DNA from 3 places in the Nonomuraea sp. NPDC049637 genome. Region 2 is predicted to be linked to each of the others. Evidence: riboswitches for the same ligand, from Rfam matches in the RefSeq annotation. Region 2 holds a riboswitch; each other region holds the start of a gene.
What was found. A riboswitch is a leader RNA that binds a small molecule or an ion and turns the genes downstream of it on or off. The one in region 2 is predicted to bind thiamine pyrophosphate.

Region 1 (3,265 bases), on a different contig from region 2:
CACTTCGGGGAGAGTGAGCCACTCGTCGACGAGCTGGTCGGTCTCCCGGTCGATCTGTGCAACAGAAAGCGTCACGAAACCACAACTACCACATGCCGTCCTTGCTCAAACAACACAATCCCGTAGGGGGACCTCTGGATCTACCAGGCGTTCTGTGTCGAGGCGGTGCCCGCCTTCGATGATCCTACGGCCCTGCACGTAGTCCCGGGGCCGGTCGACGGCGAGCACGGCGGCGAGGGTGTCGCCGGAGGTCAGCCAGACGGCCGACCACTTGCCCTCGGGCTCGCCCCGGTAGAGCAGGCGGTCGCCGGAGGGGTGGTGGCCGATGTACTGGACCATGTGGCCGAACTGCTCGGACCAGAAGTAGGGCGCCGGGTCGTAGACGGCCTCCTCCCCCAGCAGGGTCGCGGCGGCGACCTCGGGCGAGCCGAGCGCGGTGTCCCAGTGCTCGACGCGCAGGCGGACGCCGTAGCGGCGCGACCACCAGGCCGCGCAGTCTCCGGCGGCGACCACGTTCGGCATGGACGTGCGCAGGTGCTCGTCGGTGACGACGCCGTTGTGCAGGTCGATGTCGGAGCCGGCCAGCCATTCGACGGCCGGGCGCACGCCGATGCCCGTGACGACCACGTGCGCCTGGACGAACTCGCCGCCCACCAGCCGCACGCCGCCCTCGTCCACCTCGTCGACCATGGTGTTCAGGCGCAGGTCGATGCCGTCGTACCAGTGTCGGGTGCGGGCGCCGATCTCCGGGCCCACGGCGTTGGCCAGCGGGGCGGGGCCGGCCTCGATCACGGTCACCGAGCAGCCGGCCTTGCGCGCGGCGGTGGCGACCTCGGCGCCGATCCAGCCGGCGCCGATGATCGCCACGTGGGCCCCGGCCACCAGGCCGGCGCGCAGCTCGTGGGCGTCGTCGAGGGTGCGCAGGACGTGCTGGGGGCCGTCGCCGGGCACGGTGATCGGCTCGGTGCCGGTGGCGATCACCAGGCCGTCGTAGCCGAGCTCGCCCTCGGTCGTCTCCACGACGCCCTCGCGCAGCGCCTTGGCGGTGACGCCCGGCCAGAAGTCGACCTCCAGCGCGTCGAGGTCGGCCTCCAGGAAGCTGGAGTCGGCCGCGCCGGACAGGACGGCCTTGGACAACGGCGGACGGTCGTAGGGCCGATGGCGCTCCTGGCCGATCAGCGTGATCCGTCCGGTGAAGCCGCGCCCGCGCAGCGCCTCCGCGCTGCGCAGCCCGGCCAGGCCCGCTCCCACCACTACGACATGGTTCACGTTCATGACCATAACGGGGGCGGTGCCGGCACGTCGCGCCGAGGCCGTAGGCTGGAGGCGCAAGACGCGCGGGAGTCCGGCCGTCACCGGGCTGAGAGGAAGGCTTGAGCGGGCCTTCGACCGCAAGACACCTGATCCGGATCATGCCGGCGAAGGGAGCGCGGATGAATGTGATCGTGGGCGGCGGGGTCGTCGGGTTGTCGATCGCCTGGCGGCTGGCCCGCGAGGGGCTGCCCGTCACGGTGGTCGACCCGGCCCCGGGGCGCGGGGCGTCCTACGCGGCGGCCGGGATGCTGGCGCCCGTCAGCGAGGTCGCCTACACCGAGGAGCCGCTGCTGCGGCTGGGGGCCGCCTCGCTCCGGCGGTGGCCGTCCTTCGCCGCCGAGCTGGCCGCCGACGCTGGTCTCGGCCCGGACTTCGGTGCGGGTTCTGGGGCAGGTCTCGGCACGGGGCTGAGCGGCGGTCCCGGTGGCGGGGCCGGGGCGAGGGCCGGGGAGGCGTTCGGGGGCGCGTTCGGGATGATCGGGCCGGAGGGGGCTGGCGGCCGGGCGCTCGACCTGCGCGCCGACGGCACGCTCGACGTCGCCTTCGGGGCCGACGACCTCGCGGCGCTCGACGACCTGGCGGCGTTCATGGACAAGCTGGGGCTGCGGGTCGAGCGGCTGACCGGGCGCGAGTGCCGCCGTCTGGAGCCCATGCTGGCCCCTTCGGTGCGCGGGGGGCTGCTGGCCCCCGGTGACGCCTGGGTCGATCCGCGCCGGGTCACGGCGGCGCTGCTGGGCGCGCTCGACCGGCTGGGCGTGCCCGTGGTGCGGGCGCGGGTGACCGGACTGCTGTGCGACGGCGACGCCGTTCCCGACGCCGTGGCAGGCGCTGGGACCAGCCCTTGGAGCAGTTCCGGGACCGGCGGCGCTGTGACGGGGGTGCGGCTTGAGCCCGTGCCCGGTCAGCCTGAGCCGGCGGTGCGGGAGATCGCGGCCGAGCGGGTGGTGCTGGCCGCCGGGGCGTGGAGCGGGGAGCTGGCCGACGTGCCCGTCCGGCCGGTCAAGGGGCAGATCATGCGGTTGCGCTCGGCGCAGCCGCTGCTCGGGCGGTGCGTACGCGGGACGGTGCACGGCACGCCCGTCTACCTCGTCCCCAGGGGCGACGGCGAGCTGGTGCTCGGGGCGACCCAGGAGGAGCTGGGGTTCGACACCCGGGTGACCGCGGGCGGGCTCTACGAGCTGCTGCGCGACGCCAGGGAGCTGGTGCCGGGCGTCACCGAGCTGGAGGTCGCCGACGTGGTCGCCGGGCTGCGTCCGGGCACCCCCGACAACCTGCCGATCATCGGGGCGGGCGAGGCGCCGGGGCTGGTGCTGGCGACCGGCCACCATCGGGGCGGGGTGCTGCTGGCCCCCCTCACGGCCGCCCTGGTCACGGCGGCGGTGCTGACACCGCCCGCGACGCCCCCGCCCGCGACGACGACGGCCCAGCCGGCGGGGCTTTCGACGGGCGCGGGGCTTTCGGCGGGCGCGGGGCTTTCGGCGGGCGCGGGGATTCTGACGGGTGAGGAGGGCGAGCTGGCCGCGCTGTGCTCGCCCGCGAGATTTCGGGATATTTCATGATTGTGACGATCAACGGCGCCGCGCACGAGGTGGCCGACGGCACCACCGTGGCCCAGGCCGTACGGACGCTGACCACGGCCACCACCGGCGTGGCCGTGGCCGTGAACGACGAGGTGGTCACGCGGAGCTCGTGGGAGACGACGGCGCTCGGCGACCGCGACCGCGTCGAGGTGCTGACGGCGGTGCAGGGTGGATGAGCTGATCATCGCCGGGGAGAAGTTCGCCTCCCGGCTCATCATGGGCACCGGCGGCGCGCCCTCTCTGGACGTGCTCGACCAGGCCCTGGTCGCCTCGGGAACCGAGCTGACCACGGTGGCCATGCGGCGGCTCGACCCCGGCGCCCGCGGCTCGGTCCTCGACGTGCTGCGCCGCCGCGACATCAAGGTGCTGCC
Region 2 (3,265 bases):
GCGGCGAGACGCTCCCGGGCTGACCGCGCGGGCCGGCCCCCGGGCTTCACGAAAATCAGAGGTAGATCGAGCCGCCCTTCCCGAGGAACTCGGCCGCCTTGTCCGCCATGCCCGCCCGCACCTCGTGGCTGAGCTTCATCGAGCAGAACTTCGGGCCGCACATCGAGCAGAAGTGCGCGGTCTTGGCGGGTGCGGCCGGCAGGGTCTCGTCGTGGAAGGCGCGGGCGGTGTCCGGGTCGAGCGACAGGTCGAACTGGTCCTCCCAGCGGAACTCGAACCGGGCGTCCGACAGGGCGTCGTCCCACGCCTGGGCCTGCGGGTGCCCCTTGGCCAGGTCCGCCGCGTGCGCCGCGATCTTGTACGTGATCACGCCGGTCTTGACGTCGTCGCGGTTGGGCAGGCCGAGGTGCTCCTTGGGGGTGACGTAGCAGAGCATGGCGGTGCCGTACCAGGCGATCATGGCGGCGCCGATGCCCGAGGTGATGTGGTCGTAGCCGGGGGCGATGTCGGTGACGAGCGGGCCGAGGGTGTAGAAGGGCACGTCGTCGCAGAGCTCGCGCTGCAGGTCGACGTTCTCCTTGATCTTGTGCATGGGCACGTGGCCGGGGCCCTCGATCATCACCTGCACGTCGTGCGCATGTGCGATCTTGGTCAGCTCGCCCAGGGTGCGCAGCTCGGCGAACTGGGCCTCGTCGTTGGCGTCCGCGATCGACCCGGGGCGCAGCCCGTCGCCCAGCGAGAACGTCACGTCGTAGCGGGCCAGCAGGGCGCACATCTCGTCGAAGTGCTCGTACAGGAAGCTCTCGCGGTGGTGGGCCAGGCACCAGGCGGCCATGATCGAGCCCCCGCGCGAGACGATCCCGGTCTTGCGGCGGGCGGTCAGCGGGACGTGCGCCAGCCGCACGCCCGCGTGCACCGTCACGTAGTCGACGCCCTGCTCGCACTGCTCGATCAGGGTGTCGCGGTAGACCTCCCACGACAGCGCCTCCGGACGCCCGCCCACCTTCTCCAGCGCCTGGTAGACGGGCACGGTCCCGACCGGGACGGGCGAGCTGCGGATGATCTGCTCGCGGGTCTCGTGGATGTTCGGCCCGGTGGACAGGTCCATGACGGTGTCGGCGCCCCACCGGGTGGCCCACGTCATCTTCTCGACCTCCTCCTCGATCGAGGAGGTGACGGCGGAGTTGCCGATGTTGGCGTTGATCTTTACCAGGAAGTTCCGGCCGATCGCCATCGGCTCGGACTCGGGATGGTTGACGTTGGCGGGGATGACCGCCCGCCCGGCCGCGACCTCCTGCCGGACGAACTCGGGGGTCATACCCTCCCGGACGGCCACGAACTCCATCTCCTTGGTCACCAAGCCGCGCCGCGCGGCGCCGAGCTGGGTGACCGGCGACCCCCACGCCGAGCGGTCGGTGCGCGACGGCCCCGAGGTGTCGTAGAGCCGCACCGACGTGCCGTTCGACAGCCTGACCTCGCGCATCGGCACCTGAAGGTCACCGATGTGGATCTTGGAAAAGCGCGCGTCGCTCATCGCGCAAACTCCCTTCGCCGGCATTATCCGGAGCAGGTTCTGGCGGTCGGCGGCTGACAGCCGTCCTCTCAGCCCGGTCCGCACCGGGCTCCCGCGTTGGTCACCGCGATCATAACCCCGCGCGTGGCAGGATCAAGGGGATGTCTGATCCCATTGCGCACACGACCGCCACCTACGACCGCATCGCGCGCCAGTACGACGAGCAGGTCGCCGATCCGTCACCCTCCGTCGCGGGCTTCCGCGACCGGTTCGTCTCAGCCCTGCCCGCCGGAGCCACGGTCGCCGACCTGGGATGCGGCCCGGGGCGCGAGTCGGCCTGGTTCGCCGGACGCGGCCTGACCACCGTGGCCGTGGACCTGTCGCTCGAGATGGCCAGGCTCGCCACCGGGCGCGGCGTGCCCACCGTCCTGGGCGATCTGCGGCGGCCGCCGCTGTCGCCGGCGTCCCTGGACGGCGTCTGGTCGGCCGCGGCCCTCGTGCACGTGCCGTCCGAGCAGACCAAGGCGACGCTGCGCGCCTGGCACGCGGCGCTGCGCCCCGGCGGGGTGCTCGCGCTGATCACCGCCCTGGGCGACAACGAGGGCTGGGAGCCGGTGCCGTACCGGACGGAGTACGAGCGCTGGTTCGTCCACCGCGACGCGGGCGACCTGCTCGCGGTGCTGGACGCGGCCGGGTTCGCGGTCGCCTGGCACGAGACGAACGTCACCCACCGCACGTGGTTCAGCGTGCTGGCGACAGCGCGCAGCTCCCCCCTGCCCTAGTCCCAGGTCGAGCTCTCCCCTGGCCTGGTCTCCAGGTCGAGCTTTCCTCTGGCCTGGTCTCCAGGGCGAGTGCGAACCCGGGGCCGCGCAGCCGCGCGGTCCCGCCGCGCGCCGACACCGGCCTGACCTCGACTGGCACGCCGTCCGCCCAGGTCAGCCGTCCGGCCTCGGCCGTCATCTCGTCCTCACCGCCGTCATGCGCAATGCCAATGCGCAACATGAACCCCACCGGTCCCGGAAGTCGCGCCGTCAGCCTGCCGACGATGGCGTGCGCCGGGTAGGAGGCGAAATTCCCCGTGCTGTAGGACGGGTTTCCCAGGATCGCGGCCACCTCGCGGCCACCTCCTCCGGCGCCATCGAACCCCGCTCGTCGATGACCCGCCGCACGCCGCCCGGAGCGCCGGGACGGTCCGTCGGCCAGTTGCCGGATCCGCCGGGCTCCGCGCTGCCCGGACCGCCGGTCCGCAACGGCTTCTCGTCGAGCTGGACGCGCTCGGTCGCAAGCGCCCCGAACACGCACGCGCCGAGCGCTCTGTTGCCGATCGGCAGGACGTGTCCTTCCCAACCGGGGGCGGGCTCGTCGCACCGGAGCGTCAGCATGGCGATCACCCCAAGGTTTGGCGATCGCCCCTGGCGGTACGGACTCCCTCAGGGGAACTATGATGAAGATCGCCGCTGTGGCCGCGATCGTGGCTCTCACCACGATCGGACCGGCTGCCGCCTCTGGGGACGGCATCGAGCAGCAGGAAGTGAGCAAGCAGCAATACCGGACGCTGACCGCCCAGTGCCGCTACGCCGACACACAGGCCCTGCGCCAGAAGTGCAGGCAGGCGGTCAAGGACAACTACCGTATCGGCCGGCGCAACCGTTCACTCGACTGCCGGACGTACTCCGGCGTGACGGTCTGCGGCGAACTGCTCCTCAGCAAGGCCGAGCGCGCGTGCATCGACGAGTCCACCAGACAGGGCTT
Region 3 (3,265 bases), on a different contig from region 2:
CATCTGGGCGACCTGGTGGATCTGGCGTACTCGACGTACCACGACGAACTGCGTCTGCATCGGTCGTTGTCGGCGGAGTTCGGGGCCGATCTGGACAATGCGGTGAAGGGGCCGGCGTGTGCGGCGTACACGGCGTTCCTGCTGAAGGCGGCGGGGTCGTACGGGGAGGGGCTGGCGGCGCTTTATCCGTGTATGTGGGGATATTCGAGTCTTGGGAAGATCCTCGCCGAGAACCCGCCCGCCGAGCCGCGCTACCGGGCCTGGGTGGACACCTACGCCGACCCGGCGTTCGCGGCGCTGACCGTACGGATCGGGCAGATGATCGACGAGGCCGACCCCGACCCCGTACGGGCGGAGGCGCTGTTTGCCGAGGGCATGGCACACGAGCTCGCCTTCTGGGACGTGCCGTAGTCGCGTGCCGGTCCGGTACGCGCCATACCCTGGGGGCATGCCGGAACTTCCCGAGGTGGAGTCGCTCACCAACTTCCTGCGCGAGCGGGCGGTCGGCCGCTCGATCGCCGGCGTAGACGTCGTCGGCTTCCAGGCGCTCAAGACGTTCGACCCGCCGGTCACCGCGCTCGGCGGGCTCACCGTCACGGGCGTGTCGAGGCACGGCAAGTTCATCGACCTCGACTGCGACGGCCTGCACCTGATCATCCATCTGGCCCGCGCCGGCTGGCTGCGCTGGCGCGACGACCTGACCGGCGCGCGGCCGGTGCGGCCGGGCAAGGGGCCGCTGGCCGTCCGCGTACGGCTGGCGCCCGACGACGACGGCCTGGCCCCCGGGTTCGAGCTGACCGAGGCCGGCACGCAGAAACGGCTGGCCGTCTACGTCACCGACAAACCGGAGGACGTGCCCGGCGTCGCCGCCCTGGGCCCCGACCCGCTCGACGACGCCTTCACCGTCGAGGCGCTCAAGCGCATCGTCGGCGGCAACCGCACCCAGATCAAGGGGCTGCTGCGCGACCAGAAGGTGATCGCGGGCATCGGCAACGCCTACTCCGACGAGGTGCTGCACGCGGCGAGGATGTCACCGTTCAAGATCGCCGCGACGCTGACCGACGCGCAGATCGCCGACCTGCACGAGGCCATCGTGACGACGTTGCGCGACGCCGTCGAACGGGCGCACGGGCTGGCCGCCAAAGACCTCAAGGCGGAGAAGAAGTCCGGGCTGCGCGTGCACAACCGGGCCGGCCAGCCGTGCGACGTGTGCGGCGACACCATCCGCGAGGTGTCCTTCGCCGACTCCGCGCTCCAGTACTGCCCGACCTGCCAGACGGGCGGCAAGCCGCTGGCCGACCGGCGGATGTCGCGCCTGCTCAAGTAGGGTCCCAGGCGCGGGATGATGGAGGCATGACCGTTCCAGAGATCGACGTCACCGCCGTTCCCGACAACGCCTACCTGCTCGACGTCCGCGAGCAGGACGAATGGCTCGCCGGCCACGCCCCCGAGGCCGTGCACATCCCGATGTCGCAGATCCAGGGCCGGGTCGAGGAGGTGCCCGCCGACCGCACGGTCTACGTGGTGTGCCGGGTCGGCGGCCGGTCGATGCAGGTCACGGCGTGGCTCAACCAGCTCGGGCGCGACGCCGTCAACGTGGGCGGCGGCATGCAGTCGTGGGAGTTCGCGCGCCGTCCGATGGTCAGCGAGACCGGGCAGGATCCTTTCGTGGCCTGAATGCCCCACTGTGGCGGTTCCGCCGCCATTGAGGCATGATGAGGGCGCCAACTGCATAGTCGCGGGAGCTCGGGGTGCCGGGCTGAGAGGGCAGCAACACAGCCGCTGCCGACCGCCTGAACCTGTCCGGGTAATGCCGGCGTAGGGAGTGTGCGATGACGCATGTCGTCGACGAAGTTCCGCTGACCCTTGACGGCGCGCCCCCCAAGACCCTCGGCGTCCTCGACCAGGGCGCGCTCTGGGCCAACCTCGGTGTCAGCCTCCTCGGCTTCTCCGGCGCGCTCGTCCTGATCGACCCTCTGGGCAACGCGCCGCTCAGCCTGGTGGCCGCGCTCACGGCCGCCGTGGTCGGCAGCCTCATCGGCACGGCCATGGTCGGCCTGTCGGCCATCCCCGGCACGCAGACCGGGCGGCCGGCGATGGTGCTGCTGCGCGGGCTGTTCGGGGCGAAGATGTCGTACGTCCCGTCCGTGCTGAACATCGTGCAGATGCTCGGCTGGGGGGCCTTCGAGCTCTGGGTGATCGCCAAGGCCGCGAACGCGATCTTCGGGAGCGTCCCGTACCAGGTGTGGGTGGTGGTGGCGGGGGTGCTGACCACCGCGCTCGCCGTCTGGCCGCTCGGATCGATCAGGCTGCTGCGCCGGTACGTGACCGCCGGCGTGATCGTGTCGCTGATCTGGTTCACCGTGTCGTTCCTGGGCGAGGCGCCGACGTACGCGGGCGGGTCGTGGACGGCCTTCGCCCCGGCCGTCGACTACGTCATCGCCCTGTCGGTGTCGTGGGTGCCGATGGCCGCCGACTTCGCCAGGCACTCGCGTTCCAGCAGGGCCGCCTTCACCGGGGTCGTCGGCGGCTACACCGTCGCCCAGGTGGCCTGCCTGGCCCTCGGCGTGTACGCGGTGGCCATCGCGGGCGCCCAGGCGGTCGCGGCCGACGGCATGGTCGTCTTCCAGCCGTTCGTCGCGGCGCCGCTGGGCGCGCTGTTCTTCGGCATCCTGGTGCTGCGCGAGACCGACCAGTCCTTCGCCAACGTCTACTCCACCACCGTCTCGCTGCAGAACCTGATGCCGAAGGTCGACCGCCGGATCGTCTCCACCGCGATCGGCGTGCTCACCACCGCGATCGCCCTGGTCGTGGACGTCACCTCCTACGGCGCGTTCCTCGGGGTGATCGGCGCGGTGTTCGTGCCGATGTTCGCGGTGCTGGCCGTCGACTACTTCGTGCTCGGCGGCGCCGCCCGCTGGAACACCGCCGAGGACGCGCCCTCGCGCTGGCTGATGCTGCTGCCGTGGGCGCTGGGCTTCGCCGCCTACTGGTTCACCACCTCGACGCCCACGGTCGCGGGCTGGGACGGCTTCTGGGCGTCGGCCCGCGACGCCGTCGGCTTCACGCGGGAGCCGTGGATGAACGGCGCGCTCGGCGGCGCGCTGGTCGCGGCCGTGGTGACGCTGGTCATCGGCGTGCTCGGCCGGCGTCGCTCAGCGGCCCGCTGAGGCCCGGCGTTCGACGTTGAGCAGGTGCTGCTTGGCGGCCACGCCTCCGGCGTAGTCGCCGAGCTCGCCGTCCTCACGGACCACCCGATGACAGG

Region 1: another riboswitch for thiamine pyrophosphate. It lies ahead of AB0J71_RS00585 (FAD-dependent oxidoreductase); the one in region 2 lies ahead of thiC (phosphomethylpyrimidine synthase ThiC).
Region 3: another riboswitch for thiamine pyrophosphate. It lies ahead of AB0J71_RS26665 (cytosine permease); the one in region 2 lies ahead of thiC (phosphomethylpyrimidine synthase ThiC).

The regions. Positions count from the first base shown of each region.
Region 1 is NZ_JBFAOM010000001.1:130,514-133,778, forward strand. Features, by position in the region: gene AB0J71_RS00575 (Rv2175c family DNA-binding protein) at 1-75, opposite strand, end outside; gene AB0J71_RS00580 (FAD-dependent oxidoreductase) at 106-1,275, opposite strand; TPP riboswitch at 1,328-1,444, shown strand; gene AB0J71_RS00585 (FAD-dependent oxidoreductase) at 1,434-2,873, shown strand; gene thiS (sulfur carrier protein ThiS) at 2,870-3,070, shown strand; gene AB0J71_RS00595 (thiazole synthase) at 3,063-3,265, shown strand, end outside.
Region 2 is NZ_JBFAOM010000033.1:79,774-83,038, reverse strand. Features, by position in the region: gene AB0J71_RS34995 (SDR family oxidoreductase) at 1-23, shown strand, start outside; gene thiC (phosphomethylpyrimidine synthase ThiC) at 56-1,534, opposite strand; TPP riboswitch at 1,527-1,639, opposite strand; gene AB0J71_RS34985 (class I SAM-dependent methyltransferase) at 1,675-2,295, shown strand; gene AB0J71_RS34980 (glycoside hydrolase N-terminal domain-containing protein) at 2,545-2,895, opposite strand; gene AB0J71_RS34975 (hypothetical protein) at 2,955-3,265, shown strand, end outside.
Region 3 is NZ_JBFAOM010000020.1:108,258-111,522, reverse strand. Features, by position in the region: gene AB0J71_RS26680 (TenA family protein) at 1-411, shown strand, start outside; gene AB0J71_RS26675 (DNA-formamidopyrimidine glycosylase family protein) at 449-1,327, shown strand; gene AB0J71_RS26670 (rhodanese-like domain-containing protein) at 1,354-1,677, shown strand; TPP riboswitch at 1,729-1,842, shown strand; gene AB0J71_RS26665 (cytosine permease) at 1,833-3,170, shown strand; gene AB0J71_RS26660 (methylated-DNA--[protein]-cysteine S-methyltransferase) at 3,156-3,265, opposite strand, start outside.